DNA from 2 places in the Arthrobacter sp. CAN_A2 genome. Region 2 is predicted to be linked to the other one. Evidence: predicted binding sites of a transcription regulator. Region 2 holds the regulator's gene; the other holds the start of a gene.
What was found. Region 2 encodes Rex, which represses fermentation and respiration genes when NADH is low (regulators of the CRP and FNR family bind a similar motif). Its sites were predicted from a motif close to CTTGTGAANNNNTTCACAAG; they were not measured.

Region 1 (15,916 bases), on a different contig from region 2:
CCTGCTCGGGATGGCCGCGATCTACCTGGTGCTGGTGGAGTTCGCCAAACTCTGGTTCTACTCCCGCGCCGCGCAGCAGCCCGTCCTGCCCCCGTCCGAAGGGCTCCGGCGCCGCGGCCGGACCCACCACATCGCGCGCAGGGCCGCACGGTTCAGCACGGCCACCCACGGCCACATGCTCCATCACCCGGGCTCCCGACGGGGCCACTCGGCCGGCCGCCCCCAATGACGATGGAGCCACCGTGGCAGAGAAGCCGCCACTCCTGACGACCGGCCTGATCCCGCGGACGGGGTCCCCGGCATCCGCCGTCGGCATGCTCGAGCCGACCATTCCCATCACTGCCCTCCGAGAGGCACCGAGGTGTTCGAGCGGGTCGCGGATAGCGTGGAAGCTCACCGCACAGCCACATCATGACCCGGGGGCCCTCCTATGACAGCCATGCCAAGCAGCGAACGAGGACCCGCGGGTCGGCAGGTGACGCCGACCACTCTCGGTCAGGCGGCCTGGGCGTTGATGTTCGTGGTCGCCTACATCGCCGTCGTCGCCGGCACGATCGTCGCCGTCGGGTTCTCCGGCATCGTCGACTTCACCGTCGCGTCCCTGCTGCCGGTCTTCCTCGTGACGGTCACCGCGGCCGCGATCCTCGCCCTCTACGTCCATCTCGTCCGCCGGAACCGCCTCAGCCCGGCCGATCTCGGCTTCCGGCGGCCCTCACCCCGGTTGTTCCACCTGCTCTGGCAGATACCGGTCATCATCGTCGTCTGTGGCAGCCTGCAGGGCATCTTCCTCGTCGCCCTGACCTCCCTCGGTGTGGACACAGCGTCGGCCGGGACAGCCGATGACCCCCTCGCGGAGATCACCGCCCTCTCCGGCCCGTGGATCGTCGTCTGCTTCGTGGTCATCGCGGTCCTCACACCGCTCTGGGAGGAGATCCTGTTCAGGGGCGCATTCCTGGACGGCTTCACCCGGCGCTTCCGGCCGGGTGTGGCGATCGTCCTGTCCGCCGCCCTCTTCGCGGCCGCCCACCTCGTCCTGCTGGGCTTCGTCTACCTCTTCACCCTCGGCATCGCGCTGGCCCTCCTCCGACGGTTCCACCGCAACCTCTGGGCACCGATACTCCTCCACGCCGCCAACAACGCGCTCGTCACCCTCACCATCCTCGCCATCGTCTAGCTCGGACCCTCCTCCCCGGTCCGGGCCCGACGGAACCGCCGCCCGTGGACCTACAGCTGGTCCTCCAGGTGGAAGACCTCCTCGAAACGGAGGAAGCCCTCATCCGGGCGGCCCTCGAGCGCCTCGAAGAACGGCCCCATCTCCGCCTGCCAGCGGGCGTTGACCCCGGTCGCGGCCATGGCGGCCTGCGACGCGGCGAAGTCCTCGCACTCCACGTACCCGATCAGCAGCCCGTCAGGGCGCAGGAACAGGGAGTAGTTGTTCCACCCGGTGTCCTTCAGTGCCCGTGCCATGTCCGGCCAGATCGCCGCGTGGCGCTCCCGGTACTCGGGGATGCGCCCGGGCCGGACCTGCAGCTGGAAGCATACGCGTTCCATGGGTCTCCGTTCGTCGTCGTGGATCTCGCGGGGTGGGAAGGATCAGAGGGCGACGTGGCGGTGCTCGACGCCGAGCAGTGACGCCGCGGCTCTCACATCGGCGGCACGGTGGCCCACGCAGAGCGCCCAGTGGTGGCCGACGCCGGTCCGGCTCCACTCGTCCACCCAGAGCCCGGGGTCTCCTCCGAAGTCCACGCGGGACGTCGTGTTCCCGATGGCGAGCAGCGGGCCGGGGACCACGGTCCCTTCGGAGGTGACGAAGACGTAGGAGCCGTCCGGGTCCTGCCCGATACCGAACGTCGTCACCGGGCCCTGCCGCACGTCGAACTCCACGGAGACGCCCCATCCCCGCTTGCCGTGATAGACGCCGAGCCCGCGCAGCAGCGGCTGGGCTGCACTGACCGCGAGGTGCGCCGGACCGTCGTGCCCCATCTCCACCACGCCGTCGAAGAAGTTCAGTGCCTGGATCTCCGTGAAGGACCCGCCGGCGCCCATCGCCTGCGCCGCGAGCATCGCGATCGAGGTCCGCAGCTCGTACTCCCCCGCCATGGGGACGCCGCGGGCCGTGAGGATGGACGCGCCGAGGATCATGCCCGCCCCGAGGCGTTCGTGCTGCTCCCCCGCGAGGCCGCGGTGGTAGTAGGCGAGCGAGTCGAGGTCGAACTCGGTGACGAGCCGGTCGAGCCCCACCGAGACCTTCGCGCCCCAGGCGAAGTCGTCCTCGTCCACGGATCCGTCCATGGTGAACAGGCTGCGGGCGAGGTCCATGCGCTCCTGGACCTGGTCGTCCGTCACCTCGCCGACGAATTCGCGGAGGTCGTCGAACTCGACCACCTCCACGTGGGAGCCGAACGTCGTAGAGACCGTGGTGAGATCCGTCGAGACGTCCAGCATGCCCGGGTACACGTGGCCCATCAGCCCGTGACGCGCGTGCCGGAGCCGGCCGCGCACACCCGCCGCGTGGACCCACCGGTCGATGCGCTCCCACGCGGACTCCTGCGTCAGGTACCCGGACACCGATCGGAAGGGGATGCCCGCACGCCCGAAGACGTTCGCGACCTCGGGGACGGGGCACTGCCCGCAGTAGGCGAGCCACTTGCCGGTGTCGAAGTTCGCGTGGTCCATGGCCTCGGTGGGCTGCAGGTCGATCACGAGGACCGGGGTCTGCGCGCGCTGCGCGATGGGCAGCACCATGGACGACGTGAGGTAGGTGGTGAGGAAGATGACAATCAGATCGCAGTCTGCGCGCCGGAGCTCCTCGGCCGCCGTGGCCGCCTCCCGCGCATCGGACACGAAGCCGACGTCGGTCACGTCGGCGTCGAGCGCCTCGAAACGGGAGGTGACATACCGCACCGACTCCCGCAGCTGCGGCAGGAGGTCGGGGAACTGCGGCCAGTACGCTCCGAGGCCCCCAGAGACGAGGCCCAGGCGGGTGGGGCGGCGGCGGATCGGCTCGAGCCGCGCCGGGGGCGTGCCGGGTGCTGGCGCGGAATCGGTGGTCATGGGTGTGCTCCTCAACTGGAGGGTCGGAATCCCGTGGGAAGGGCGGGGCATCCGTGGAGGACACCCCGCCCTGCTCGGCGGCTAGAAGTCGTAGTCGTCGATGTTGTCCGCGTTGAACTGCGTGGGCGGACCGACGAGCACGATCCCGCCGTCACCGACCTCGCGCTCGCCGAGCTCGCCGGCCTCGAACGTGTCGCCGACTTCCCCCGTGATGTCGCCGTCGGCCAGTGCCTTGCCCGCGAAGGCCGCGACATAGCCGAGCTGCGCCGGATCCCAGAGCGCGAACTCGGTGACGGTGCCGTCCTTCACGAACGGCCGCATCTCGTTCGGCAGGCCGAGGCCGGTCAGCGCGACCTTGCCCTTGTACTCGGAGGTGGAGAGGTACCGGGCGGTCGCGGCGATGCCGACCGTGGTGGGCGAGATGATGCCCTTCAGGTCCGGGTAGGCCTGCAGGAGTCCCTGCGCCTCCTGGAAGGACTTCGTGTCGTCGTCGTCGCCGTAGACCTTCGCCACGAGCTCGATGTCCGCGTAGTCGGGGTTGGACGCCAGTTCCTCCTCCATGAACTTGATCCATTCGTTCTGGTTCGTGGCGTTCGCGGTGGCGGAGAGGATGGCGATCTCGCCCGCGCCGCCGATCTGCTCGGAGATGAGCTCGAGCTGGATCAGGGCGACGTCCTTGGCGTCCACCTGGCTGACGAAGAGGTCGCGGTAGTCGGGGTTGGTGTCTGAGTCGAAGGCCACGATCTTCGCGCCGGCGGCGCGGGCCTCCTCGAGCGCGGGGCCGACGGCGTCGGGGTCGTTGGCGGCGATGACGATCACGTTGGTGCCGCGCTGTGTCTCGGCGTTGATGAACGACACCTGGCTCGACGCACTGGCGTCCAGCGGGCCGACCACCTCGGAGGACGCGAAGCCGGCCTCCGATGCGCCGGCCTCGCCGCCGCCCAGCACCACGTCGGTGTAGGGGTTGTTGAGCTGCTTGGGGATGAAGGTGATGGTCTGCTCGCCTTGCGACCCGTTGCCGCCCTCGCCGCCGCTGTCGGAGCCGGTGTCGCCGCCGCAGGCGCTGAGGACGAGCGCGGCGCTCGTGGCGAGGGCCGCGACGGCCACCCGTCGTCGGGTGGATCCGGAGTGGATGAACCTCATTGTTTCTTCCTTTCGATGTGCGCTGGAAACCAGTCGCCGGGTGCAACCCCAGGGGGACGGCCTAGGGAAGTGGTGCGGTGCGGACACGCCTGGCGTGGCGTGCCTCACGGATGGCGGACGCGATGTTCGGCGCCACGACCGAGATGATGAGCAGGGAGCCCGTGACGATGATGAGGACCACCTCGGAGACGCGGTCCAGTTTGAGCGCGTAGTTGATGGTGCCGATCAGCAGTACCCCGGCCAAGACGCCGGGGATGGACCCCTTGCCGCCGAAGATCGAGACTCCACCGAGCAGCACCGCCGCGATCACCGCGAGTTCCAGGCCGCTCGCGTTGTCGCTCCGGGCGCTGGAGTAGCGGAGCGTCCAGTAGATGCCGGCGAGCGCGGACACCGTGCCGGTGGCCAGGTACAGCAGGAACTTGGACCGGGCGACGTCGATGCCGACGAACGTCGCGGCCTCCCTGCTGTAGCCGAGGGCGAAGAGCCCCCGGCCGAAGGGCGTGAAGTGCAGGACGACGGTGAACGCGACGATGAGCACGACGACGCCGATCATGACCGTGGGGATGCCGGTCCCTCCGATCTTCGACGTGAAGAAGGCGGTGAGCCCGGGTGGGAAGTTCGCCACCGCGTTGTCGCCGATGACCACGAGCGCGAGGCCGCGGAAGAGCGCCAGCGTGCCGATGGTGACCGCCAGGGACGGCAGCCCGAGATAGGCGATGAGCACCCCGTTGAAGGCTCCCGCGACGAGTCCCGCCAGCAGGCACACCACCAGGACGAGTGCGATCGGCATGCCGCCCTGCCAGAGGACACCCATGAGGGCGCTGGTCAGCCCTGCGATGCTCGCGACCGAGAGGTCGATCTCCCCCGAGATGATGACGAGCGTCATCGGCAGCGCGATGAGCAGGGTCGGGATGACGTCGAGGAGCAGGAACCCCACGGTGACCGGCGACGCGAACCGCGGGATCGTGAGGCAGGCGAAAAGCACGACGACGATCAGCACGTAGATCATGACGGCGTCGCGCCCGAGGAGGATCCTCGCGGCGCCCGTGCGGCCCTTCGGGATGGCGAGCACCTTCGTGGAGTCGGCCGTCCGCCCCGCCGGGCGGGCCTGCTTCGGCCGCTTCTCCTCCGGGGTCCTGGTGCCTGGGGCGGACATGCGCCTGCCTTTCGCTGGGGTGCCGTTCTCCGGCTGGTGCCCTTCGGGCGGGGTGGTGTCCTGCGGACCGGGCTGGGCGTCGAGGCGGTCAGACATTGCGGGCCTCGGCGATCCGGAGCTTGCGGGCGGACCGGACACTGGCGATGCGGTCGATGACGACGGCGGCGAGGATCAGGACGCCGACGATGGCCTGCTGCCAGAACTTGTCCACGCGCAGCGCCGTCAGGGCGCTGGTGATGGTGGTCAGGAGGAGTGCTCCGATCGCTGCGCCGAGCACGGTGCCGCTGCCGCCGAAGATCGCGACGCCGCCCACCACCGCGGCGGCGACGACGTCGAGCTCGAGGCCCGCTCCCGTCGTCGCGCCCACCGAGTTGAAGCGGCTGGCGTACAGGACGCCGGCCAGGCCGGCCAGCAGGCCGTTGACCACGAAGGCGAGCAGGACGCGGCGGGTGACGGGGATGCCGAACAGGCGGGCGGCGTCGGGGTCGGATCCGATGGCGTACAGGTCGCGTCCCTGGCGGGTGCCGAACATGTACACCGCGACGATCGCGACGACGCCCACCGCGATGAGCGTGATCAGGGGGAATCCTAGGAAGGTGTCCACGGACAGGTCGCCGAAGGCCTGGGGCCGGTCGCCGGCGAAGTACTGGGTGCCGCCGGCCCACGCGTTGTTGATGCCCCGGAAGATGTAGAGCGTGCCGAGCGTGATGACGAGGGCAGGCACCTTCGCGATGGTGATGAGGAGGCCGTTGAACGCGCCGAGTACCGCGCCGAGGAGCATCCCGAGGACGAAGACCACGGCGATCGGCAGATCGGGGGCGGCGGCGAACATGCTGCCGGTCCCGAAGGCGACGAGCCCGAGGATGGATCCGACGGACAGGTCGATGTTCCGGGTGATGATGACGAGGGTCTGGCCGACGGCCAGGATCATCAGGATGGTCGCGTTGAGCAGCAGGTCCTTGATGCCCTGCTCGCTGAGGAACAGCGGGTTCAGCGCGGCGGTCACGGCGACGAGCAGCACGAGGGCGAGGATCACCGGGAGTTCGCGGAGCTTCAGGATCGACGCGAGGACCGAGGTCTTCTCGTGTCCGGAGGCGGGGTGGGCGGGCGCGCTCTTGCTGTCGAGGCTCATCGCGAGGACTCCAGGGATGCGGTGGCGGCGTGCATGACGGTTTCGGCGGTGGCCTCGGCGCGGTCGAGGCGGCCGGTGATCCGCCCCTCCCGCATGACCAGCACGCGGTCGGCCATGCCCAGCACCTCGGGCAGTTCGGAGGAGATCATGAGGATCGCGATGCCCCGTCCCGCCAGCTCCGAGATCAGGCGGTGCACCTCGGCCTTGGTGCCGACGTCGATGCCGCGCGTCGGCTCGTCGATGATCAGGAGCTTCGGGTCCGTGGCGAGCCATTTGGCGAGGACGACCTTCTGCTGGTTGCCGCCGGAAAGGGTGGAGACGGCGTGTTCGGGCGAGCCGGCCTTCACCTGGAGCCTCTTGCCCCACGTCTCGGCGGCCTCACGCTCGGCGCGCGCCCTGATGATACCGAACCGCGCAAGGGAGTGGCGGAGCGTCAGGGCCGTGTTGCGCTCGACCGACAGGTCCATGACGAGTCCCTGCTTGCGGCGGTCCTCAGGGACGAAGCCGATCCCGGCGTCGATCGCGGCACGCGGGTCCTTGCGGCGCAGCGGCGTGCCGAACATCCGGACGGTGCCCGACTCGTAGCGGTCGATCCCGAACACGGCACGCGCCACCTCGGTGCGCCCGGCTCCCACCAGTCCCGACAGGGCCACGATCTCGCCCGCCCGCACCTCGAAGTCGATGTCATGGAAGACACCCGGCCGGGTCAGCCCCTCGACCTTCAGGACGACGTCGCCGGCCTCCGTCTCGGTCTTCGGGAACAGTGCGTCGATGTCGCGTCCCACCATCTCCCGGACGATGGCCTCGACCGAGGTCGCCCGCGTCTCGTGCGTCGCGATGTAGGCGCCGTCCCGCATCACCGTGATGCGGTCGCACAGGCCGAAGACCTCGTCGAAGCGGTGGGAGATGAACAGGATGCCGCTGCCTGCGTCGCGCAGGCGGCGGGCGACGGCGAACAGGCGGTCCACCTCGACGCCGCTGAGCGCCGCCGTGGGCTCGTCCATGACGAGGATGCGCGCGTCGAGGGAGATGGCCTTGGCGATCTCGATGATCTGCTGATCCGCGATGGACAGTCCCTCGGCCACGCGGTCGGGGTCGATCGGGACACCGAGCTGGCCGAACAGCTCCCTCGCGCGGCGCCGCATCTCGACGCGGCTGATGAGGCCGAAGCGGCCCCGGGGCTGGCGCCCGATGAAGATGTTCTCGGCGACCGTGAGATCGGGGAAGAGTGTGGGCTCCTGGTAGATGACGGAGATCCCGGCGGCCTTGCTGTCGGCGACGTTGCGGAAAGTGACGTCCTGCCCGCCCACGAGGAACTCCCCCGCATCCGGGTGGTGGACCCCCGCAAGGATCTTCACGAGGGTGGATTTTCCCGCGCCGTTCTCGCCCACCAGCGCGTGGATCTCGCCCGCAACCAGGTCGATGGTGCCGTCGGCGAGGGCGACGACCGGGCCGAAGGTCTTCAGTGCCCCCCGGAGTGCCAGCACGGGGGTCCGCCCCGGTGCGGACGGATCCGTGGCGTCGCTGCCACGGCCATCAGGATGCGTCAATGCAACTCCTCGGGAAGAAATGAATCGTTTCAGATTCGGCTTCCTCGAATAGTAGGCGCGACCTCCATCACCGTCAACAGCCCGAGATCGGACTGTGACCGCACCGCCGTGCCGGGGTCGACCGGTCAGCCGACGGCGTGGACCCCGGCCTGCGTGCTGCGGCGCTCCACGAGTTCGGGGTCGAAGATCACCTGGCGGCGGCGGGCGGCGGGCCCCTCGATCTCCTCGAGGAGCAGCTCGACGGCGGTGCGCCCCATGAGTTCGGTCGGCTTCCGGACGCTCGTCAGCGGGACGACGGTGGAGGCGGAGAAATCGATGTCGTCATACCCGATGAGGGCGAGGTCCTCGGGGATCCGGAGTCCGCGGATCAGCAGTACCGCCTGCATCACGCCGATCGCGAGGAGGTCGTTGGCGCAGAAGATGCCGTCCGGCAGTTCCCGGTGCCCGCGCCGTGCGATCGTCTCCCCGATGTCCCGGCCGGCCAGGACCGTCATGGCATCGGCTTCGAGGACCTCGAGCACGGCGCCGTCGTGCTCCTCGATCGCCTGGCGGGCTCCCGCCAGGCGATCCGCGACCTGGCGGTAGTCGGCCCTGGTCCCCACGAATGCGATGCGCCGCCGGCCCGCCTCGAGCAGGTGCCGGACGGCGATGTAGCCGCCGGCGACGTCGTCCACGGAGACCGAGCTGCAGCGTCGCTGCGGATCCACGCGGTCCACCAGCACCACGGGCATGCCGCGCTGACGAAGCGCCTCGACGCGCGGGCCCACATCCCCGACCGGCGAGATGAGCATGCCCTGCACGCGCTGCTGCTCGAAAACGTCGATGTACCGGGCCTCACGCTCGGCGTCCTGCCCGCTGTCGCCGAGCACCACGGTGCTCCCGTTCTCGGCAGCGCAGTCCTCGGCCGCACGTGCGAGGGAGGCGAAGAAGGGATTGGCGACGTCGAGCACGACCAGTCCGATGGTGCGGCTCTGGCCCGCCCTCAGCTGCCGGGCGGCGTCGTTCCGCACGAAGCCGAGCGCGTCGATGGCGGCCTGCACCCGCTCGCGGGTGGCAGCGGAGACGCGCGAGGGATGGTTCAGCACGTTCGAGACCGTCCCGACCGCCACCCCGGCCGTATCCGCGACGTCCTTGATACTGACTGGTCGGCTGCTCATGGGACTCCGGCTGTCTCGGAGGTCGCGTCGCGCGCCGGCGGGGCGCCGACGGAACGGTTGACACTCGGTCTCCAGCAAGGATAGCTTTGAAACGTGCTAATGAAACGATTCAAAAGCACGGCCCATCTACTTCCTCGTCCGGGCCCTCCCGGACGGGTGGAAGAACCCGAGAATCGCCGCCGGTGGAGTGAAGCACCCGGCCCGCACGCTGGAGAGAGTACATGACTGTCATCGACGACATCGCGGCACAGCTGGACCAGCTCGCCATCGAGGTGCCCTCCTGGGCGTACGGCAATTCCGGGACCCGGTTCAAGGTCTTCGCGACCCCCGGCACGCCGCGCACCGTCCACGAGAAGATCGCCGACGCCGGCATGGTCCACCGGCTGACCGGCCTCGCGCCGAGCGTGGCCGTCCACATCCCCTGGGACAGGGTCGACGACTACGGGAGCCTCGCCACCCACGCCGGGGAGCACGGCGTGCGGCTCGGCACGATCAACAGCAACACGTTCCAGGACGACGACTACAAGTTCGGCAGCCTGACGCACAGCGACGCCGCGGTCCGGAACAAGGCGATCGACCACATGTACGAGTGCATCGAGGTCATGAACGTCACCGGTTCCCGGGACCTGAAGATCTGGCTGGCGGACGGCTCGAACTACCCGGGGCAGGCCGATATGCGGTCCCGGCAGGACTGGCTGCAGGACTCCCTCCGGAAGGTGTACGACCGCCTCGGCGAGGGCCAGCGGCTGGTGCTCGAGTACAAGTTCTTCGAGCCGGCGTTCTATCACACGGACGTCCCCGACTGGGGTACCTCCTACGCCCATTGCCAGCAGCTCGGCGACAAGGCCCTGGTCTGCCTCGACACGGGCCACCACGCCCCCGGGACCAACATCGAGTTCATCGTGGCGCAGCTGATCCGCCTCGGGAAGCTCGGCTCCTTCGACTTCAACTCCCGTTTCTACGCGGACGACGATCTGATCGTCGGAGCGGCGGACCCGTTCCAGCTGTTCCGCATCATGGCCGAGGTGATCCGCGGCGGCGGCCTGGATCCGTCCAGCGGGATCGCCCTCATGCTCGACCAGTGCCACAACCTCGAGGAGAAGATCCCCGGACAGATCCGCTCGGTGCTGAACGTGCAGGAGATGACCGCGCGCGCCCTGCTCATCGACCGATCCGCCCTGACCGCGGCGCAGGAGGCCGGCGACGTGCTCGGCGCGAACGCCCTCATGATGGACGCCTTCTACACCGACGTCCGCCCGGGACTCGCCGCGTGGCGCGCATCGAAGGGACTCCCCGCGGACCCGACGGCCGCGTACCGGGAGAGCGGCTACCAGGACCGGATCAACACCGAACGGCAGGGCGGCCGGCAGGCCGGATGGGGAGCATGACAGTGACGACGACGCAGCCGACGACGGCCACCTCTGACAACAGCACGACCAACCGGACCGTCAGCGACCTCATCGGGCGCTCCAACCGGCTCGGCGCCGACAAGCGCACCACGAACTACGCCGGCGGCAACACGTCCGCCAAGGGCACGGGCGTCGATCCCGTCACGGGCGGGGACGTCGAACTGCTCTGGGTCAAGGGATCCGGCGGGGACCTCGGCACGCTCACGGAGTCCGGGCTCGCCGTCCTGCGGCTCGACCGGCTGCAGGCGCTGCGCTCCGTGTACCCGGGCGTGGAGCGCGAGGACGAGATGGTCACCGCCTTCGACTACACGCTGCACGGCAAGGGCGGCGCCACACCGTCCATCGACACCGCGATGCACGGCCTCGTCGACGCCGCCCACGTGGACCACCTCCACCCCGACTCCGGGATCGCCGTCGCGACCGCGGCGGACGGCGAGGCCCTGACGACGGCGATCTTCGGGCCGAAGGTGGCCTGGGCGCCCTGGCGGCGGCCCGGTTTCCAGCTGGGGCTCGACATCGCCGCCCTCCGGGAGGCGAACCCCGAAGCCATCGGCACCATCCTCGGCGGCCATGGCATCACCGCCTGGGGGGACACGTCCGAGGAGGCGGAGGCGAACTCGCTCTGGATCATCGAGACGGCGGAGCGGTACATCGCCGAACACGGCCGGACCGAACCCTTCGGTCCCCTGCTCGAAGGGTATGCCGCGCTGCCCGAGGAGGAGCGCCGCGCCAAGGCCGCGGCCCTCGCGCCGACCATCCGCGGGCTCTCCTCCACCGACAGGGCGCAGGTGGGCCACTTCACCGACGACCCCCGCGTCCTCGACTTCCTCGCCTCCACCGAGCACCCGCGCCTCGGTGCGCTCGGGACGAGCTGCCCGGACCACTTCCTCCGCACCAAGATCAAGCCGCTCATCCTCGACCTCCCTGCGGACGCCGACGTCGAGAGTTGCCTGCTGCGCCTGCGCGAACTGCATACGGCGTACCGCGCGGACTACGCCGCCTACTACGACCGCCACGCGACGCCGGATTCCCCTGCCATGCGCGGCGCCGACCCGGCGATCGTGCTGGTGCCCGGCGTCGGCATGTTCTCCTACGGCGCCACCAAGCAGACCGCGCGCGTCGCCGGGGAGTTCTACCTCAACGCCATCAACGTCATGCGGGGCGCCGAAGCCATCTCGACCTACGCGCCGATCGAGGAGACCGAGAAGTTCCGCATCGAGTACTGGGCCCTCGAGGAGGCCAAGCTCGCGCGGATGCCGCAACCGAAATCCCACGCGGGACGCATCGCCCTGGTGACGGGAGCGGCGTCGGGCATCGGCAAGGCCATCGCGACGCGCCTCGCCGCGGAGGGCGCCTGCGTGGTCATCGCGGACCTCAACATCGACAGCGCGAATGGCGTCGCCGAAGCACTCGGAGGGCCCGACGTCGCCATCGGCGTGCAGGCCGACGTGACCGATCCGGCGCAGGTGCTCCAGGCCGTGACGGCCGCCGTGCTGGCGTTCGGCGGGCTGGACCTCGTGGTCAACAACGCCGGCCTGTCCATCTCCAAGCCCCTGCTCGAGACTACGGAGAAGGACTGGGACCTGCAGCACAACGTGATGGCCAAGGGGTCCTTCCTCATGTCGCAGGCCGCCGCAAGGGTGCTCATCGAGCAGGACATGGGCGGGGACATCATCTACATCTCGTCCAAGAACTCGGTGTTCGCCGGGCCCAACAACATCGCCTACAGCGCCGCGAAGGCGGACCAGGCGCATCAGGTGCGGCTCCTCGCAGCCGAGCTCGGCGGCTACGGGGTGCGGGTGAACGGCATCAACCCCGACGGCGTGGTCCGCGGTTCGGGGATCTTCGCCGGCGGCTGGGGTGCCAAGCGGGCCGCGGTGTACGGCGTGGAGGAGGAGAAGCTGGGCGAGTACTACGCCCAGCGCACTCTCCTGAAGCGCGAGGTGCTGCCCGAGAACGTCGCCAACGCCGTCGCGGTGCTGACCTCCGCCGAGCTCTCCCACACCACGGGGCTGCACATCCCTGTGGATGCGGGCGTGGCCGCGGCGTTCCTGCGCTGACATGGCCGCCGGCTCGAAAGCGGTGTTCATCGCCGTGGACATCGGGGCGTCCTCCGGCCGGGTGATCCTCGGGAGGCTCACGGCCGCCGGTCCGGAGCTCGACATCATCCACCGCTTCCCCAACGGCGCGCATTTCCTCGGCGGCGCCCTGCGGTGGGACGTCGAGGCGCTCCTCGCGGAGGTGCTGGTGGGACTGCGCCGGGCAGGCGAGGCCGCGGCCCGGACGGGTGCCACCGTCACGAGCATCGGCATCGACACCTGGGCCGTGGACTACGGGCTCGTCGACGACGCCGGGACGCTCCGGCACCTGCCGTTCAGCTACCGGGACGAACGCACCGCGGCGAGCATCGACGTCATCCATGGTGCCGTGCCGCCCGCGCAGCTCTACGCGCGCACCGGGCTGCAGTTCCTGCCGTTCAACACGGTGTACCAGCTCGCCGCCGAGCGGTCGCTCGAGGGTTTCCAGGCGCTGCTCATCCCCGATCTGCTCGCCTACCGGCTGACCGGTGAGCGCCGCACCGAGGCGACGAACGCCTCCACCACGGGACTGCTCGACGCCGCCACCGGTACGTGGGCGGAGGACCTCTTCGGTCCGCTCGGCCTGTCCCCGGAACTCTTCCCCCCGCTCATCGAGCCCGGCACGGCGATCGGCCGCCTGCTGCCGGCCATCGCATCGGCGACGGGCCTCCCGGCGGCCACCGCCGTCGTCGCCGTCGGGTCGCACGACACCGCCTCCGCCGTCGCCGCCGTCCCGGCCGACTCGCCGCACTTCGCGTACATCTCCTCGGGTACGTGGTCGCTCGTCGGGGTCGAACTCGACGCCCCCATCCTGACCGGGGAGAGCCGCGCCGCGAACTTCACCAACGAGCGCGGCGTGGACGGGACCATCCGCTACCTGCGCAACACCGGCGGACTCTGGCTGCTGCAGGAGTGCCTGCGTGAGTGGAGCATCGAGGGACCGGAGCCCGATCTCCCCGCGCTGCTGGCGGCCGCCGCAGCCCTGCCGGCCGGCGGCCCGACCATCGACGCGGACAGCACGGACTTCCTCGCGCCGGACGCCATGCCCGCGCGCATCCGCCGCGCGGCCGGGGCGGGGCCGGACGTCCTACCGACGCGGGAGGCCATGGCCCGATGCATCCTGGACAGCCTCGCCGCGGCCTATGCGCGCACGCTGCAGGACGCCGTCCGCCTGTCCGGACACCGCATCGACGTCATCCACGTGGTGGGCGGAGGGTCGCAGAACGCACTGCTCTGCCAACTGACCGCCGACCGCACGGGGCTGCCGGTCCTCGCCGGCCCGGTCGAGGCGACGGCGCTCGGGAACATCCTCGTCCAGGCGCGGGCCGCCGGCCTGCTGGACTCCGGTCCCGGATCCCCCGGCTCTCCCCTCGCGGGCATCCGCGCGGCCGCCCGCCGATCGGCCCGGACCGTCCGCTACGAGCCTGCGGAGCGCGTGGCTGCGACCGAGCGGGTCGCGTCAGCGCGGTGACCGCAGGGCCACGGGCCCTTTCGCCGTCGACGGGTCCACGACGGCACCGCGTTGCACCATCTCCGCGAGGCCCCGGTTCACGAGGCGGCGTGCCGCGCTGCGGGCGGGCTCGTGCAGGAGGGTCCCGCCCTCCTCGTCGAGGGCCCGGGCGGCGTCCGCCGGGTCGATGCCCTGCCCGCGGGGCAGGCTCCGGAGACGCGTCAGGAGCCATTCTTCGAGGTCCGCGTCGATCGGCCTCACCTTGCGCGCCCGGCAGGCGTCGCTGCAGTAGAGCACCGTGTCCCAGGTCCGCTCCCATTTCTTCCGCCACTCCATGCGGCGGCCGCACGACCTGCAGTACTTCGGGTCGGGCGGAGCGCCGGGGCCCGCCTGCCCCCGCGCGGGGGGCCTCGTCCGCGGCGTCATAGGTGTCCGGACGCAGCGCGGAAGATGGCGCAGCCGGGCCGCACCGGGGCGTCCGGGGGGCGTATGTCGGAGGCCTGGTCGACGGCGTGGGCGGCCCGGCTCACCACGCCCTCCTCGTCCGCACTGCTGTCCGTGGTCACGGCGGTCCTTCCTGTCATCCCTGCGGCTCCTGCGGCGGGCCGACGCGGGGAAGGACTGCGGCTCCGTGGTGCATCAAGCATAGGAGACGCTGCTGTGCCCGGTACCGCCGGAGCCGCCCGGCGCTGCCTCGCCTTGTCCGGCGCTGTCCGGCGCGACGAAATCAATGAGCCGGAACCCTTGAGGCGATGCCCTCGACACGGCAGACTGAACACACGCCAGTCTCACCCGGCACGTCAGCGCACACCATGGTCTCGTTCACGCTCCACGGTCAGCAGGAAAGCGCTGCCCCGACCATCTGGAGCCACACCATGAATGACACCGTCATCGAAAGCGGGTCCCTGCGCCTCGCGCAGGAGAAGGACCTCATCGCCACCCTCGAAGCCGTCGAGATCAGCGCCGATCTCCCCCGCGCCGTGGGGGAGGCCGCCGAGATCAGGGCCTTTGCGGAGACGCTCGGGCGGCTCGACGTGGCCTTCTGGGCCGAGGTGACCGGGCTCGACGCGCTGGCCCGCACCGACGGCGCACCCGGCGCGCGGACACGGGGTCAGGAGATCCTCGAATGGGCCACCGAGCAGGGCGACGCGCGGCTCGCCAGCCGGTGCCACGCCCTCATCGCGATGATGGACCTCATCGCGGGCCATTCGGGCTCCGGCGCCGAGCAGGCGACGATCGCCGTCACTCTGCTGGACGGCACCGAACTGCCCCGACTCCGCGCGAAGCTCCTGACGCGCCAGGCGGTCGGCCTCCTGGTCGCAGGGCTCCTCCAGCACGGTTTCGACGTGTCCCGCAGGGCGCTCGCCCTCGCGGACCAACTGGCCGACCCCGAACTCCTGGCCCAGATCGCCTCGAACGCGTTCCACTCCGCGCTGGACGAGTCGATGCCGGACGAGGCGCGCTTCTGGATGCGGCGGCTGGAGGCCGTGATCGCCGCGTCCCCCGACCTCGAAGCCGAGCTGTCGGACGTCCTCGCACGCGGCCACCTGGCGGACAACCGCCCCTGGGACGCGCTCGACGTGCTGGAGCGGGCCGGGGACGACGACGCCGCGACGTCGCAGCCGGAGACCCGGGCCACCCGGATGCTCCTGCTCGCGCAGGCCCACCACGGGGTCGGCAACCTCCCCGCGGCGCGGCGTGCCCTCGACCGGGCCGAGCGGATCACCGTGCAGCATGCGCTCGAGGAGGTCGCCTCCACCGTCCTGGAGGAGCGCGCCGCCATCGCG
Region 2 (15,916 bases):
GGGGCACGGCGGTCGCCGCGGCGATCGTCGGTGACGTCGATGCCGACGTCATCCGGCAGGCGGTCCACGTGGAACTGGGGGCGCATGCCGTCCCCAAGTCCATCGTGACGCTCGATGCCCTTCCCCTGCTGCCGGGCGGCAAGCCCGATCGCCGGACCATCCACCAGCTCCTCGAACGCGCCTAGGCGTCCGACGGACCTCCCGCTCCACCCACCCGACCTGAAGGACTGATCCGTGGCGACTGCCGCTCAGTGGCTCGAAGGAGCCCGCCCCCGCACGCTGCCGATGGCGTTCGCCCCCGTGATCGTCGGAAGCGCTGCCGCCGTCGGGCTGGAATCCTTCAAGCCCCTCCATGCGGCGCTCGCGTTGATCGTCTCGGTGCTGCTGCAGGTCGGCGTGAACTACGCGAACGACTACTCGGACGGCATCCGGGGGACGGACGACGTCCGGGTGGGCCCACTGCGCCTCACCGGGTCCGGGGTCGCACAGCCCCGGCATGTGAAGCTCGCCGCCTTCGCCTGCTTCGGCGTGGCCATGCTCGCCGGACTGGCCCTGATCGTGCTGTCCCAGGCGTCGTGGATCCTGCTGCTCGTCGGCGTGGGCTGCATCGCCGCCGCGTGGGGCTACACGGGCGGCAAGAATCCGTACGGGTACCTGGGACTGGGCGACGTGTTCGTCTTCGTGTTCTTCGGACTGGTCGCGACCCTCGGCACCACGTTCACCCAGGCGGGCCAGCTCAGCGCGGCCGCGTGGATCGGAGCGGTGGGCACGGGCCTGATCGCCATGGCCCTGCTGATGGCGAACAACGTCCGCGACATCCCGACCGACACCGCCGTCGGGAAGAAGACCCTGGCCGTGAGGCTCGGCGACACCGCCGCACGGATCAGCTACGTGATGATGCTCGCCGCCGCCGTCCTGCTGCCGCTGTTCCTGAGCGGGGAGTACCCCTGGATGCTGCTCGTCCTGCTGCTCGTCCCGGCCTGCCTGAAGCCGAGCCGGCTGATGCTCACGGGCACGCAGCGCACGAGCCTGATCCCCGTCCTCAAGCAGACGGGACTGATCAACCTGGCGTTCAGCATCCTGTTCGCGGCGGGCATCGTGATCACGCGGGCCCTCGCCTGACAGGATTCCCGGCCGCTCCCAGGAGGCCGGACCTGCGGACCGCTACTGCGTCGCCGCGGCCGCGCCGCTCGAGCGACACCGAACCTGCGGGACCGCTACTGCGACGCCGGGCCGTCACCGCTCGAGCGACGCTGCTGCGCCACCGGACCTGCAGACCGCTACTGCGACGCCGGTGCGGGACTCACGCCGCGTCGCGGCGGGGCTTGCGGTCGGCGTTGACGGGCATATTGGGATCGAGTGCGTCCTCGGCCGCGGCGTCGTCGAGCTCGACGGCCGTCCGGACCGGCGGGGCGCCCGGAGCCATGCGGCGCTGCAGGGTCGCTGCGGCGGCATCCCGGAGATCCCGCGCGAACAGGTAGGTCACGCACCAGGCGAGGATGGCTGCCACGACGGCCGAGAGGAAGAGGCCGAGCCCCAGCAGGACGCACGCCACGTAGAAGACGACGATCAGGAGCAGTCGGAGGGCGGTGAATTTGAGGAAGGCCACTCTCCAAGTTTACTCGCCTACAATTGGCGCATGCCCCGCCTCCTGCTGTTCGCCGCGATCCTCGGGGTCGCCGTCGTCATCTATGCACTGATCGACTGCGTCATGAGCCGAAAACACGAAGTGCGGAGCATCTCGAAGACCGCGTGGTTCATCACCATCCTGCTCCTGCCGCTCATCGGAGCGGGCATGTGGTTCCTGTTCGGCCGTCCCCGCAGCGAAGGCCCTCCCGGTCCCCGCCGCCCGGCCCCCCGCCAGCCGACGGCCCCCGACGACGATCCCGCCTTCCTGCAGAACCTCGAGACCCAGCGATGGCAGCAGGCCCGCGAGCAGGAGAGGCGCCGCCGCGAGCAGGAGCAGAAGGAGCGCGAGGCCAAGGCCCGCGATGCCGGGAAGAACAACCCCGCACAGGACGGCAAGCACGACGGCGACGGCAACGACGACGCCGGACCTGGCCCCACGGGAGCCCACCAGCCCTGACGGGCGGTCCCCCGCACCCGCGACGATCCAGCGAGGCCGCCCGTCGACCCTGCACGACAGGTACGCCCACCGACTGAGAGAAGTCGGTGGGCATACCTGTTTATGCCCACCGAGCCGACCCGCTCGGTGGGCAGGTTCGACGCCGGTTCGGGCTCCTCGGGCGCCTGATGCCCTACTGGCTCCGGACACACGAGAGCCCCGCAGCAGGAGCTGCGGGGCTCTCGTATGGCCCGGGCACGGCCGCAGCCGCCCCCGCAGCAGCAGTCGCTAGACCCCCGCGTAGCTGTGGAGGCCCGAGAAGTAGATGTTGACGATCGTGAAGTTGAAGACGATGCAGAGGTAGCCGACGATCGAGAGCCACGCGGCGCGCGTGCCCGTCCACCCGCGGGTCGCACGGGCGTGCAGGTAGCCGGCGTAGACGGTCCAGATCACGAAGGTCCAGACCTCCTTGGTATCCCAGCCCCAGTACCGGCCCCAGGCCTGCTCGGCCCAGATGGCGCCGGCCATGAGGGTGAAGGTCCAGCCCACGAACGCGATGGCGTTGAGGCGGTAGGCGAGGTTCTCGAGGCTCAGCGCGGACGGCACCAGGCGCAGGAACCTCGCCGTGTCCGCCTTGCCCGCGAGGAGCTTGGCCTCGCGGGAGGACTGGAGGAGCTGCAGCACCGACATCGCGAAGGTGATGGTGAACAGTGCGGAGGAGGCGACCGCGATGGAGACGTGCACGATCAGCCAGTAGCTCTGCAGCGCCGGGATCAGCCGCGCGACGGGCGTGGGGAAACCGACGGTGGCCGCGCACAGCATGACGACGACGAGGCCCACCACGAAGGACCCGACGAAGCGGAGGTCCTTGCGGGTGAGCGTGATCAGGAAGATCGCGGCGACGAGGAACGCGCCGGTGGTGCAGAACTCGTACATGTTGCCCCACGGCACACGGTGCGCGGCGACGCCGCGGGTGACGACGGCGGCACCGTGGATGACGGCGGCGAGCACCGTCAACGAGACGGCGATACGCGCCGAACCACGTCGGGGCCCGGAGCCGTAGTCCATCGAGTCGTCGGCAGTGGCGGGACCGGCCGGCACGGCGGTCGACGTCGAGCCCCCACGCGCACCGACGCCGGCGAGGGCGGGTGTGGCCTTCTCCTCGGCGAGCCGGGTCTCGAGCGAGCCGATGGTCGTGCTCGATCGCACGAGGTCGAGCACGAAGAAGATCAGGGCCGCCACGTAGGCGATGGAGGCCAGCAGCATGAAGAGCTCACTGACCTGCCCGAGCTCTGCGTTGACTGGTTGTGGCATCAGTTGTCCTTTGAGTTGTGGTGCGACTGCCCCGTGCCTGCCGCCGACGATGCGGCCTCAGGCACCTTATTTTCTCCCGTGCCGCCGTCCGGCACCAACCAGCGGTCCGCGAGCAGCTTCTCCACGGCCTGGCCCTCCGCGGGGAGCCGGTGGTCCTCGCCGCGCGCGAGCAGCCCGTATTCGACCATGAGGCGGCCGTCGGGGTGCTCCCCGGTGCGGACCCAGAGCCTCCGCCGTCCGATGAACAGCGATGCCGTCAGGCCGAGCAGGGCGAGCGTCGAGAAGACGAGCGCGCCGACCTCCCCGGGGTCGTGGTGGATGTCGAGGGCGACGTAGCGCTTCAGCCCGTCGAACGTGACCGAGCCCTTGCCCTCGGGCAGGTCGTAGGTTTGGCCGACGCCGAGCACGATCCCGCCGTCGTCGCTGGTTCGGCTGTTCAGCTCCGTCAGGTCCTCGGTGTCCAGGACGTACACGTTCTCCGGGGTGCCGTCGTCGAGCCCCAGGTCCCCGTAGTAGGAGTTGAGGTTGAGCTGGGGGTTGAAGGGATCCGGGTCGCGGGAGAAGGAGACGCCCTGCTCGTCCACGAACGCCGTGGGGAGGAAGAATCCCACGAACCCGAGCTGGTCGGGCTTGGCGTCCGGGGCCTTGATGACGATCAGCGACGTGTAGAGCCCGTCCGACGGCACGGAGACGACGGGACCCTGCGAGGCGATGTTGCCGTCGCCGTCGCGGACCGTCACGACCGGCGCGTAGCCGTTGCCGACGAGGTACACGTTCGTCCCGCCGATCGTGATCGGCGCGTTGACCTTGAGGACCTGGGATTCCTCGGCCCCGCCGGGCCCGTCCTGCGTGGTCAGGTTGGCGGTGAAGTCCAGCGGCTGCCCGTAGTGGCTCTCCTGCTCGCGGTCGAAGCGGACGTCGAAGGAGTCCAGCCGGAGCGAGTACGGCTCGAGCCGGTCGTCGGAGAAGTTGGAGCCCGGGTTGAAGGAGTCGTAGCCGATCAGGGTGTTGACGAAGCTGTCACCCTCCACGATGACCTTCTGGCCGTTGTAGCCGAACAGCCCTCCGACCGCGACCGAGACCAGGACCCCGATCAGGGAGGTGTGGAACACGAGGTTGCCGAGCTCCTTGGCGAGTCCGCGCTCGGCGCCCACCGAGGGGCGGTCGGTGTCGGCGTCCCGCACGTCCACGCGGTACCCGCGCTTCCGGAGCATGGCCGCGGCCTGCTCGGCGGCCGCAGCCGGGGTGATCCCCGCGCTACGGGCCTGATCCGCCGGGACCTCGAGCGTGCCGTAGACGGGCAGGCGTGAGAGCCGCTTCGGCGTGCGCGGCGGCGTGGAGCGCACCGCCCTGAAGTGCGCGATCGCGCGGGGGATCACGCAGCCGATGAGGGAGATGAAGAGCAGGAGGTAGATGGCGGAGAACCAGACCGACGAATAGACGTCGAAGAGCTGGAACCAGTCGAGGATGGGCCCGGAGTCGGGGTTGTCCTGGAGGTACTGCGTGACGACGGCGGGATTGGCGGGGCGCTGCGGGAACAGAGAGCCGGGAACCGCGGCGACGGCCAGCAGCAGGAGCAGGAACAGCGCGGTGCGCATGCTCGTGAGCTGCGTCCAGGCCCACCGCAGGGTCCCGAAGAAGCCGAGGGAGGGCAGGACGGCGTCGGACCGGGCCTTCGAGGCGCCCGGCCTGTCCCTCGTGTCCTGTGTGACGTCCTGCTTCACTGTGGGCCTTCCATCAAGTTGATTTCGATTCCGTGCCGTGCGCGTCCGCCGATCAGATCGGGAGGACGACGTTGCCGATCAGGAGATCCTGCAGCTGGGTGATCCAGAGGTTCCAGACGCCCGTGACCATGAGGACGCCCACGAGCACCAGGAGCCCTCCCCCGGAACGCTGCAGCAGGAGCCGGTGCTTCCGGAAGAACGCGAGCGCACCCATGCCGCGCCGCACGCCGAGGGCGATCAGCAGGAACGGCAGGCCGAGCCCGAGGCAGTACACGAAGGTGAGGACGGCGCCCTTCAGGGCCGTGGCGTCGTTGCCGGAGATGGCGAGCAGCTGCACCGCGCCCAGCGTGGGCCCGATGCACGGCGCCCAGCCGAGCCCGAAGGTCACCCCGAGCAGGGGCGCGCCCAGGAGCCCTGCGGGGACCTTCGCGTGGAGGCGGCTCTCCCGCTGGAACCAGGACAGTCCGCCCATGAAGATGATGCCCAGGAGGATCACGACGACCCCGAGCACCTGGAGGAGCCACCCCTGGGAGACCCGCAGGAAGGCTCCGAGCTGGCCGAAGAGCGTCCCGTAGGCCATGAACACCACCGAGAAACCGAGGACGAACAGGCCGATCCCGGCGAGCATGCGGCCCTTCCGCTGCTTCTCGAGGTCGACACCGGTCAGTCCCGTCACGTACCCGAGGTAGCCCGGGACCAAGGGCAGGACGCAGGGAGAGACGAACGAGACGAGACCCGCCAGGAGGGCGACGGGCAGTGCCAGCATCATGGAGCCGTTCAGGACGGCGTCGGCGAAGGCGTTGCCCACGGCAAGGGGCATCGACGCGGCCAGCGGCCCCGTCATCGGCATGCCCGGCCCGGCGCGCTATTCGGCGAGGGCATCGGAGATCAGGGCCTTGAGCGTGCTGCGGTCCGCGAGTCCGAGGATCCGCGCCGAGACGCGCCCCTCCCGGTCCAGCACGATCGTGGTGGGGACCGCCTGCGGCGGGACGTACTGCGTCATGTCCAGCAGCACGCCGCCGTCCTTGTCGTCGAAGCTCTCGTACGGGATGCCGAAGCTGCGTTCGAAGGCTTCTGCCGTGGCCTGCTCGTCGCGGATGTTCACACCGTAGAAGACGGCCCCCTGGGGCGCGTAGTCCTCGTGCAGCGAGACGAGGTCGGGTGCTTCCTCACGGCAGGGGGCACAGGCGGCGTACCAGAAGTTGAGCACGGTGACCTGGCCGTCCCAGTCGGCACTCGACACGGCGGTGCCGTCGAACAGAGTCCCGGCGACCTCGACGGGCTCTCCCCTGTCGCTCTCCGCGTACTCGGTGACCGAGCCGTCGCCCGCGATGTAGTTCTTGCCGTCCCCCGCAGCGGCCTGCTGCGCGAGGGGGTCATCCGCCGCGCAGGACGTCATCGCGAGCGAGACCGGCACGGCGAAGGCGAGCGCGAGGCGCAGCGTGAGCACGCGGCGGCGCGATGCGGGACGGACGGGTCTGGTCACGGCTTCTTCCGTTGATTTCTACGACGTGTAGTAATTCTATTACGCGCCGGGGACATTCGCCGCCTCGGGCAACAGGTCCGCGCACGGCTCGGCGTAGCGCACGCGCCGGATGGTGTCGCCGTCGAAGTCGAGGGACGTGACGGACGTGAGCGTGCACTCGCGCTCCCGCGGGTCGTGCCAGAGCCGGCGGTGTTCGGCGGCGAGCCTCGTCACCCAGATCGGGAGCTGGTGGCTGACCAGGATGGCCTCCGCGGGACGGTCCGACCCTTTCGCCGAGCTGAGCCCGAGCGCCAGCCGGCGCGCGTCATGGACTCCCGCCATCATGCGTTCGACCTGCCGGCTGTAGGGCTCACCCCAGGAGGGGCGGAAGGGATTGACGAGGAACGGCCAGTGCCGTGGCTCCCGGAGCCTGCTCTTGATCCCCGACATCCCCTCGAAGCGGTTCTCCGCCTCGATGATGCGCTCATCGGTGGAGATGGTGAGTCCGAGGGCGTCCGCGAGGGGCTGCGCGGTCTCCTGCGCACGATCCAGCGGCGAGGCCACGAGGTGCACGATGTCGGCGCCCTCGTCGCGCCGCTGCTGGAAGTGCCGCGCCATCTGGATGGCCATCTGGCGGCCCAGCTCGGAGAGATGGAACTCGGGGAGCCTCCCGTAGAGGACCCTGTCCGGGTTGTGGACCTCACCGTGGCGCACCAGGTGGACGGTTGATCGCTGCATCCCTCCAGTTTCGCGCATGCCGCGCGCGACGGCCAATCGGCGCCGGCCCTTCCCTTGCGGGCGGTCCGGTGGATTGGTTGAACATTTTAGCGAAGAGCGGAATAAAACATGCATACGCATGCTTCTACCCCGTGTAAGCATCCGCGAGCCATCATTCTCAGGAGTTCCCCATGACTGTCCCCTCAGGCCTCACCTCCGGCACCTGGTCCTTCGACCCCTCCCACAGCGAAGTGGGCTTCAGCGTCCGCCATGCGGGCATCAGCAAGGTCCGCGGCTCGTTCAAGGACGTCGACGCCGCGCTCACCGTCGGCTCGTCCCTCGAGGACTCGAGCATCTCCGCGACCATCAGGACCGCATCCTTCACCTCCGGCGACGAGAACCGCGACGGCCACGTCAAGGGCGCCGACTTCTTCGACGTCGAGCAGTTCCCCGAGATGACCTTCGTCTCCACCTCCCACGACGGCTCCGGCGAGACCTACCGGATCAACGGTGACCTCACCATCCGCGGGATCACCAAAGCAGTGGTCCTCGACGCCGAGTTCAACGGCGTGGCCGTGGATCCCTTCGGCGCCACCCGCGCCGGGGTCTCCGCCTCCACGAGCATCTCGCGCAAGGACTTCGGCCTCACCTGGAACGCGGCCCTCGAAGCGGGCGGCGTCCTCGTCGGCGACAAGGTCACCATCACCATCGAGGCCGCCTTCGTGGCCCCCGCGGTCGCCACGGTCTGATCCGTCGCTCGGGCCCGGTGCCCGCAGCCGGCCCCGACGGCCGGCGTCGTCCTCCCGACGGCGCCGGCCGCCGGCGTTTCGGCCTGTCCCCACCGGGAGCGCACGAACTAGGCTGACGGTGACCACATCCACGAGGGGCACCAGCGGCGGATGACCGACACCGATCAGCGGAGGACGCGACGATGAGCACACCACAGGACAACCCGGACGGGCAGAACGGCGGGCCCGCCTGGAATCCACCGGGATCGGGCAGCAGCGGCCAGAACCCCTACCCCCAGCAGGACCCACCCCGGTACGGCCAGCAGGACGACGGCGGCCAGTACGGCCACCAGGCCGCCCAGCCCTCGGGTTATGCCTATCCGACGTCGGGTGCGTCGGGCCTCGCCGAGAAGGGGCCGGCGCCCAAGGAGGTCGACCGGGCCTACTACCTCATCCTTGCTGCCGGCGTCGTCTACCTGCTGTCGTCCGTCATCTCCCTGCTGACGACCGAGGTGCCGGACATGGCGGGCGCCGCGGTCGGGGTGGGAATCGGGCTCGTGGTCTCGGTGATCATCGCGGCGCTGTACGTGGTCCTGGCCGTCTTCATCCGCAAGGGCCGGAACTGGGCCCGCATCACCGCCACCGTGCTGGCCGCGCTCAACGTGCTGGGCGTGCTCGCCACCGTCCTCCTGACGCCCATGCTCACCGCCGCCGCGGAGTCGACCGGACAGGCGGTGGCGGAGACGTCGGCGCTCTCGGTGGTGTTCAGCGTGCTGGTCATGCTGCTGGGCGTGGCCGGCGTGGTCCTGACCTACCTCAAGCCCGCGCGGCCGTACTTCGCACCGCAGAAGTTCGGGTACTGAGTGCGCAGCCGCGCGTAGACCCGCTTACTGGGCACGGGAGATCGGACCGAGGTCCGGCTCCTGCGCCCTTTGCGCGTGATAGGCCAGGATCTGCAGCTCGGTGGACATGTCCACCTTGCGCAGCTGGACGTGCGATGGCACCTGCAGCACCACGGGCGCGAAGCTGAGGATGCTGGAGATCCCGGCCGCGACGAGGCGGTCGCACAGCTCCTGGGCCACCGCCGCGGGAACCGCGAGCACCGCCATGTTGGTGCGGGTGCGCTCCAGCACCGCCTCGAGGTCGTCGACGGCGCTGACCCTGAGGTAGCCGACCTCGGAACCGACGACGAGCTGGTCGGCGTCGAAGAGCGCGACGATCTCGAAGCCCCGCGACACGAACCCCGAGTAGCCGGCGAGGGCCCGCCCGAGGTTGCCCGCGCCGAGGATGGCGACGCGCCAGTCGAGTGTCAGCCCGAGGGCGATCGAGATCTGCCGGTTCAGGTACTGCACGTCGTACCCGACGCCCCGTGTGCCGTAGGACCCGAGATAGGAGAGGTCCTTGCGCAGCTTGGGCGAGTTCACTCCGGCGGCGTCCGCCAGTTCCTCGGAGGACACGCGTTCGATGCCCTCCGCGAGCAGGGAATTCAGCGCACGCAGGTAGATGGTGAGGCGGGCCACCGACGCAGGAGGGATGTGGCGCGCCGCATCACCCACGGGGTGGAGGCCTGGCATGTCCGGCGTTGTCACTGTTCTCGGCTCCGTTGCTAGCACCGCGGCGTCCGGTCCGGGAGTCGCGGTTCCGGGATCCCTCGGCGTCGGGGGCGGAAGTAACACCACTGTATGCCGACGGCGCGGGGCCTCCAAGCCGGGCGGCGGGCCGCCGTGACGGGACGCCGGGCCGGACCGGCGGGATGTGTCAGGCGCCGGCCAGCAGCCGCCTCAGCCTCGACTCGTCGATCGACCAGAAGTCGCGCTGGACGCCGTCGATGAACAGGACGGGCAGTTCCTCCGCGAACCGGGCACCGAGCGCGGGGGCCTCGGCCGCCGACACCTCGCGCCAGCCGAGGCCCAGCTCGGCGGTCACCCGCTGCACCACGGCGCGGGCATCCTCGCAGAGGTGACACGCGGGTCGGGTGAGGAGGACGACGCCGGCACCGGGCATGTCCACGGGAGGTTCCATCCCTCCACGGTACTGCGCCCGTGCGGCGTCGGAAGCAGGAACGGCACCGGCAGAGGGTGCCGTCGGCGCGGGGAGCCGACGAACTAGACTCTGAGCATGCCGGACGCCGCACGGGTCACGCACCCCACCCCCCAGCCTCCGGCGACGATCGCGGGGGAAGCCGCCTTCTTCGACGTGGACAACACCCTGATGCGCGGCGCGAGCCTCTTCCACGTCGGCCGGAAGATGTACCAGCGCAAGGCCTTCACGCTGCGCTTCGCCGCAGGCCTGGCCTGGAAGCAGCTCCGCTTCATCATGCGCGGCGAGACGATGACGGACGTGAACTCGGTGCGCGACGCCGCCCTCGCGTTCGCCATCGGGATTGCCCACGAGGACATCCTGGCGCTCGGCGAGGAGGTCTACGACGAGATGATCGCGTCGAAGATCTGGCCCGGCGCGCGCGCCCTCGCGGAGCAGCACCTGACCTCCCGCCGGCAGGTCTGGCTGGTGACCGGCACTCCCGTGGAGGTGGCCGGCGTGATCGCGAGCCGCCTCGGCCTCACCGGCGCCCTCGGCACGGTGGGGGAGGTCGCGGACGGCCTGTACACCGGCAGGCTGGTCGGCGATTTCCTGCACGGTCCGGCCAAGGCTGCAGCGGTCCTGCACCTGGCGCAGCGGGAGAACCTCGACCTCTCGCGCTGCTGGGGCTACAGCGACTCCTACAACGACATCCCGCTGCTGACCGCCGTCGGGCATCCCGTGGCCATCAACCCGGACAGCCGACTCCGCCGCCATGCCCGCGCGAACAACTGGCCGGTCTACGACTTCCGCAGCGGGCGGCGCGCCGCGACCCTCGGCCTGCGGGCGGCGACCGTGATCGGATCCGTCTACGGGCTGTGGCGCGGGTACTCGCGGTTCAGGAGTCCCTGACTCCCGCGCAGGCCCCACCGGGAGCCCGCAGACGACAACGGCCCGGCGTCCACGCCAGAAGGCGGGAATCCGGGCCGGTCGGCACACTCCGGCTCGCGGCCGGGCGCCTGGCTACTTCTTGTTGCGGCGCTGGTGACGGGTCTTGCGAAGCAGCTTGCGGTGCTTCTTCTTTGCCATACGCTTGCGGCGCTTCTTGATTACTGAACCCATAGAGTCCTCACAAACTGTTGTGTTGCCAGGGCGGACTGCGGCGATGTGCCTCGAGGCACGCCCTGGTGATGACGAAAGACGCGTGCCTGGTGGCAGTTGCCCGTTTGATGCAATAAGTCGAGCAGGCTCGAAACCCGCCCAAAACGCTCCTTAACAGGGTACATCCGTTTGGGGAACCCTCGAACGACCGGCGGTCAGGCGCTCTCCGACTGCCCCTCGACCTGCGCCCGGTGGAGGAAATCCTCGACCGCGGACTCGGGGACCCGGTAGGAACGGCCGAACTGCACGGCGGGCAACTCTCCCGCGTGCACGAGCCTGTACACGGTCATCTTCGATACCCGCATGAGCCCGGCCACTTCCGCGACCGTCCGAAACTGCACATCCGAGAAGTGATTCCCGTCTGCCATCTCACCACTGTTCCTTTGCATGGAGGCTTGCACTGCACCCTGGGGCCGGCATCGATAAAACCACCCGGGGGCGACCGTTCGGCGTGTCGCCTTGTAGCAAAAGGATAATCCGCCTAAGGAGTCACTGTAGTGGCTGATGTGGTTGAAGTGAAAGACAGTCGACCGGTCGATGCGCGGGCCGTGCACGCACGGTAGCGACGGTCACCCGCCGTCGAACCTCACGAGGACGGATCGCGACGCCGACGTAGCTGGGAGAGCAGATCCGCGGCGCGCTCCGCCGCGCGGCCCATGGTCCGGCCGATCGGGGGACGCGGTGCGTCCGGTCCGGTGGGCACCGCTGGTGCTGCCAGGACCGCGGCGGCCAGCGCCGTGACGTCCGCGGTGTCCGACGCATCGGTCGTCTCCGGTTCGAGGGCGGCGACGACGTCTGCCACGGTCGTCGCGTCGGAGGAGGACAGCCGGTCCTGACGGGCGTCCTCGGAGGCCGCGATGGACACCAGGTCCGTGGTGGGCTCGAACCCGGCCAGCCAGTCGCGTACCCGGCCGAGCGGGGCGGTGTCGAGCGAGTAGTAGCGCTTCTGTCCCTGCGCCCGCATGCTCACCAGGCCCGCCTCCCGCAGCACCTTCAGGTGCTTCGACACCGTCGGCTGGCTGACCTGCAGCTCGATCACGAGCTCCCCCACCGCCTTGTCGCCGCCACGGAGATTCTCGAGGATCTGCCTGCGCGTGCCTTCGGCGATGACGGCGAATACATCATCGATTCCCATCCGCCCACCCTAGCGATATATACGCCGCGCGGCATCCTGATGCGATCGGCGGGTCCGGCTCAGTCGAACCAGGGGTCCAGCCCGTGGAGCGGGAAGAGTGCCTTCCTGGTCGCCATCACCGTCCTGTCGAGGTCGTCGTTCGGGTCGTAGCCGATCTCCCACGAGCGCCACCAGATGTCCGCGCCATCACCCATCAGGCGGGGCGCGTCGACGCCGTGCCGCTCGAGCACGTACTCCCGCCAGATCGCCGGGACCGGCGTCGCCGGGCCCACCGGTGCACCGGCGGCCACGGCCACGAGCAACGACCACGACCGCGGCACCACGCTCGCCAGGGCGTACCCGCCACCCCCGGTCGCGATCCACCGCCCCCCGCACAGGCGGTCCGCGAGGTCCCGGACACCCACCATCAGCGCGTGCTGGGCGTCCACGCTCATCCGCAGGTTCGTGAGCGGGTCCTCGCGGTGGGAATCGCACCCGTGCTGGCTCACGATGACCTCGGGGGCGAAGGCACCGGCGAGCTGCGGCACGACGGCGTGGAAGGCCCGCAGCATCGCCGCGTCCCCCGCGACGGTGGGCAGCGCCACGTTCACCGCGTACCCCTCGGCCGCAGGCCCCCCGGTCTCGCTGGCGAAGCCGGTTCCCGGGAAGAGGCTCATGCCCGTCTCGTGCAGGGAGATCGTCATGACGCGGGGCTCGTCCCAGAAGATGCTCTGCGTCCCGTCGCCGTGGTGCGCGTCGACGTCGATGTACAGGACGCGCTGGACGCCGCGGTCCAGCAGCCGCTGGATGGAGGCCGCGGCGTCGTTGTAGATGCAGAAGCCACTGGCCCGGGACCGTGCCGCGTGATGCATACCCCCGCCGAAGTTCACGGCCCGGACGGCGGAGCCCCGGAGGATCGCCTCGGCCGCGTCGAGCGAACCGCCGGTGAGCCGGGCACTGGCCTCGTGCATCCCCGCGAAGGCGGGGGTGTCCTCCGTGCCGAGGCCCATGGCGGCGTCCGAGGTGTCGGGGTTGCTGCTGACCTCGCGGACCGCCCTGATGTAGTCGGGGCTGTGGACGGCGGCCAGGTCGTCGTCCGAGGCCACGGGCGGAGCGGCAACGGTCACGCCGTCGAGGTCCAACAGCCCGCAGTCACGCGCGAGCCGGGCCGTCAGGTGCAGCCTCTCCGGGTTCATGGGATGCTGCCCACCGAAGTTGTAGGCCAGCATCGACTCGTCCCAGGCGACCTGGAGGGGCACCGCCGACCTTGAGTGCGTAGACATTCCTGAAAGGCTACGCGATGCGGGATATTCCGACGACGCACACCGGTGAGATGCTTTACTACTGCAAGGGACAAATCAGGCATGGTTATGCGCCAGTTCGGCGGAAGGACCAGCGGACAGGGCAGAGCGGACGTCAATGGTAGGTCAACAGCCGCGATGGCTGACGGACGATCGCCGCGGGTACATCAGGCTGCTGGCCTCGATCCGCGACTTCGCCGACTCCTTCGCGAACAGCTCGCCCGCACGCCTCGCCCTCTTCATCTTCACCGCCGTGATCCTGGTGTTCACCGCACTGCTGAGCCTGCCGATGTCCGCCGCCAGCGGTACCGTGACCCCGCTGCACGACGCCTTCTTCACGGCGGTGTCCGCCGTGTGCGTCACGGGCCTCACCGTGGTGTCCACGGCCGCCCACTGGTCCTTCTTCGGCCAGCTGGTGATCCTGCTGGGCATCTTCATCGGCGGGCTCGGAACGCTCACGCTGGCCTCGCTGCTCGCGCTGATCGTGAGCAAGCGGCTCGGGGTGCGCGGCAAGCTGCTGGCCCAGGAGGCGCTCAACAACGCGAGCCGCCTCGGCGAGATCGGCACGCTGCTGCGGATCGTCATCACGACGTCGGTACTGATCGAGATCGTCCTCGCCGTCGTGCTCATCCCGCGCTTCATGCTCCTGGGAGAGCCCTGGTGGCAGGCCGTCTGGCACGGCATCTTCTACTCCATCTCCGCCTTCAACAACGCGGGCTTCACCCCGCACAGCGACGGCCTGGTCCCGTACGAGACGGACCTGTGGATCCTGACCCCGCTCATGGTCGGGGTGTTCCTCGGGAGCCTCGGCTTCCCGGTGATCATGGTCCTCGTGCAGGTGCGCCACCGCTTCAGCAAGTGGACGCTGCACGCCAAGCTCACGGTGTTCGTCTCACTGATCCTGCTCGTGGCCGGGACGTTCGCCTGGGGCTTCCTCGAGTGGGAGAACGACCGCACGATCGCGGGCCTCAGCTTCGCCGACAAGACCATCCATTCCCTCTTCGCCTCGGTCATGACGCGCTCCGGCGGGTTCAACCTCGTGGACCAGACCGACATGAACACGACCACCATGCTCCTGACGGACGCCCTGATGTTCGCCGGAGGAGGCTCCGCCTCGACCGCCGGCGGCATCAAGGTGACCACGATCGCCGTCATGTTCCTCGCCATCGTGGCCGAGGCCCGCGGCGACTCCGACGTCCGCGCGTGGGGCCGCACCATCCCCCACGAGGCGATGCGCGTCGCGATCTCCGTGATCTTCATGGGGGCCACGCTCGTGCTGCTCGCGAGCGGGCTCATCCTCGCGATCTCCGACGAACCCCTGGACAAGGTGGTCTTCGAGGTGATCTCCGCCTTCGCGACCGTCGGGCTCAGCACCAACCTGAGCGCCGAATTGCCCCCCGAAGGAAAATACGTCCTGTCCGCCCTGATGTTCGCCGGACGCATGGGCACCATCACCCTCGCCTCGGCCCTCGCGCTAAGGCAACGCAGCACGCTCTACCGCTACCCCGACGAGAGGCCGATCATTGGCTGAAAGACCCGCCCACAACGCACCCGTCCTCGTGATCGGCCTCGGCCGGTTCGGTGCGGCGACCGCAGAACAGCTCGTCCGCCAGGGGCGGGAGGTCCTGGCGATCGAACGGGACCCCCAGCTCGTGCAGAAGTTCTCGGGCATCCTCACGCACGTGGTCGAGGCCGACGCGACGAACCTGGACGCCCTCCGCCAGCTCGGCGCCCAGGAGTTCTCGGCCGCCGTCGTCGGGGTCGGCACCTCGATCGAGTCGAGCGTGCTCATCACCGCCAACCTCGTGGACCTCGGCATCGACCACCTGTGGGTCAAGGCGATCACGCCCTCGCACGGCAAGATCCTCAAGCGCATCGGCGCCAACCACGTGATCTACCCGGAGGCCGACGCCGGCCAGCGCGCCGCGCACCTGGTCGGCGGCCGCATGCTGGACTTCATCGAGTTCGACGACGGCTTCGCGATCGTGAAGATGTACCCACCGAAGGAGACCCAGGGCTTCACGCTCGCGGAGTCCTCGGTGCGGTCGAAGTACGGCGTCACCGTCGTCGGCGTGAAGTCGCCGGGCGAGGACTTCACCTACGCACGCCCCGACACCAAGGTGTCCGGCCGCGACATGCTGATCGTGTCCGGGCACGTGGACCTGCTCGAGCGTTTCGCCGGCCGGCCCTAGCCGCATGGAGGAGACCACGGGGACGCCGGCGGGGCGGATGCGCGGCCCTGGCGGGTCCCGCCGTCGACCACCCGCCGCAGCTGCGCGATCGGCGGCCGGTCCGTGGTGGGCCGCCG

Region 1: rhaI (L-rhamnose isomerase) is a predicted target of Rex. The motif match lies at 9,289-9,308, and genes of this name have one in related genera.

The regions. Positions count from the first base shown of each region.
Region 1 is NZ_JADOUS010000006.1:128,646-144,561, reverse strand. It holds gene mgtA (magnesium-translocating P-type ATPase) at 1-229, shown strand, start outside; gene IWX63_RS09620 (CPBP family intramembrane glutamic endopeptidase) at 476-1,174, shown strand; gene IWX63_RS09615 (L-rhamnose mutarotase) at 1,225-1,551, opposite strand; gene IWX63_RS09610 (L-fucose/L-arabinose isomerase family protein) at 1,594-3,054, opposite strand; gene rhaS (rhamnose ABC transporter substrate-binding protein) at 3,136-4,197, opposite strand; gene IWX63_RS09600 (ABC transporter permease) at 4,259-5,449, opposite strand; gene IWX63_RS09595 (ABC transporter permease) at 5,442-6,485, opposite strand; gene IWX63_RS09590 (sugar ABC transporter ATP-binding protein) at 6,482-8,035, opposite strand; gene IWX63_RS09585 (LacI family DNA-binding transcriptional regulator) at 8,161-9,192, opposite strand; gene rhaI (L-rhamnose isomerase) at 9,414-10,580, shown strand; gene IWX63_RS09575 (bifunctional aldolase/short-chain dehydrogenase) at 10,577-12,661, shown strand; gene IWX63_RS09570 (rhamnulokinase) at 12,663-14,150, shown strand; gene IWX63_RS09565 (DUF2256 domain-containing protein) at 14,139-14,555, opposite strand; gene IWX63_RS09560 (hypothetical protein) at 14,552-14,695, opposite strand; gene IWX63_RS09555 (GGDEF domain-containing protein) at 15,005-15,916, shown strand, end outside.
Region 2 is NZ_JADOUS010000003.1:179,963-195,878, reverse strand. It holds gene IWX63_RS05320 (AMP-binding protein) at 1-185, shown strand, start outside; gene IWX63_RS05315 (1,4-dihydroxy-2-naphthoate polyprenyltransferase) at 235-1,122, shown strand; gene IWX63_RS05310 (DUF4229 domain-containing protein) at 1,304-1,609, opposite strand; gene IWX63_RS05305 (PLD nuclease N-terminal domain-containing protein) at 1,640-2,086, shown strand; gene ccsB (c-type cytochrome biogenesis protein CcsB) at 2,354-3,379, opposite strand; gene resB (cytochrome c biogenesis protein ResB) at 3,379-5,103, opposite strand; gene IWX63_RS05290 (cytochrome c biogenesis CcdA family protein) at 5,156-5,911, opposite strand; gene IWX63_RS05285 (TlpA family protein disulfide reductase) at 5,969-6,589, opposite strand; gene IWX63_RS05280 (histidine phosphatase family protein) at 6,629-7,306, opposite strand; gene IWX63_RS05275 (YceI family protein) at 7,477-8,034, shown strand; gene IWX63_RS05270 (hypothetical protein) at 8,217-8,876, shown strand; gene IWX63_RS05265 (redox-sensing transcriptional repressor Rex) at 8,901-9,587, opposite strand; gene IWX63_RS05260 (glutaredoxin family protein) at 9,772-10,035, opposite strand; gene IWX63_RS05255 (HAD family hydrolase) at 10,132-10,944, shown strand; gene IWX63_RS05250 (30S ribosomal protein bS22) at 11,056-11,154, opposite strand; gene IWX63_RS05245 (helix-turn-helix domain-containing protein) at 11,349-11,561, opposite strand; gene IWX63_RS05240 (ArsR/SmtB family transcription factor) at 11,780-12,328, opposite strand; gene IWX63_RS05235 (acetoin utilization protein AcuC) at 12,388-13,590, opposite strand; gene IWX63_RS05230 (TrkH family potassium uptake protein) at 13,727-15,139, shown strand; gene IWX63_RS05225 (potassium channel family protein) at 15,132-15,800, shown strand; gene IWX63_RS05220 (glycosyltransferase 87 family protein) at 15,805-15,916, shown strand, end outside.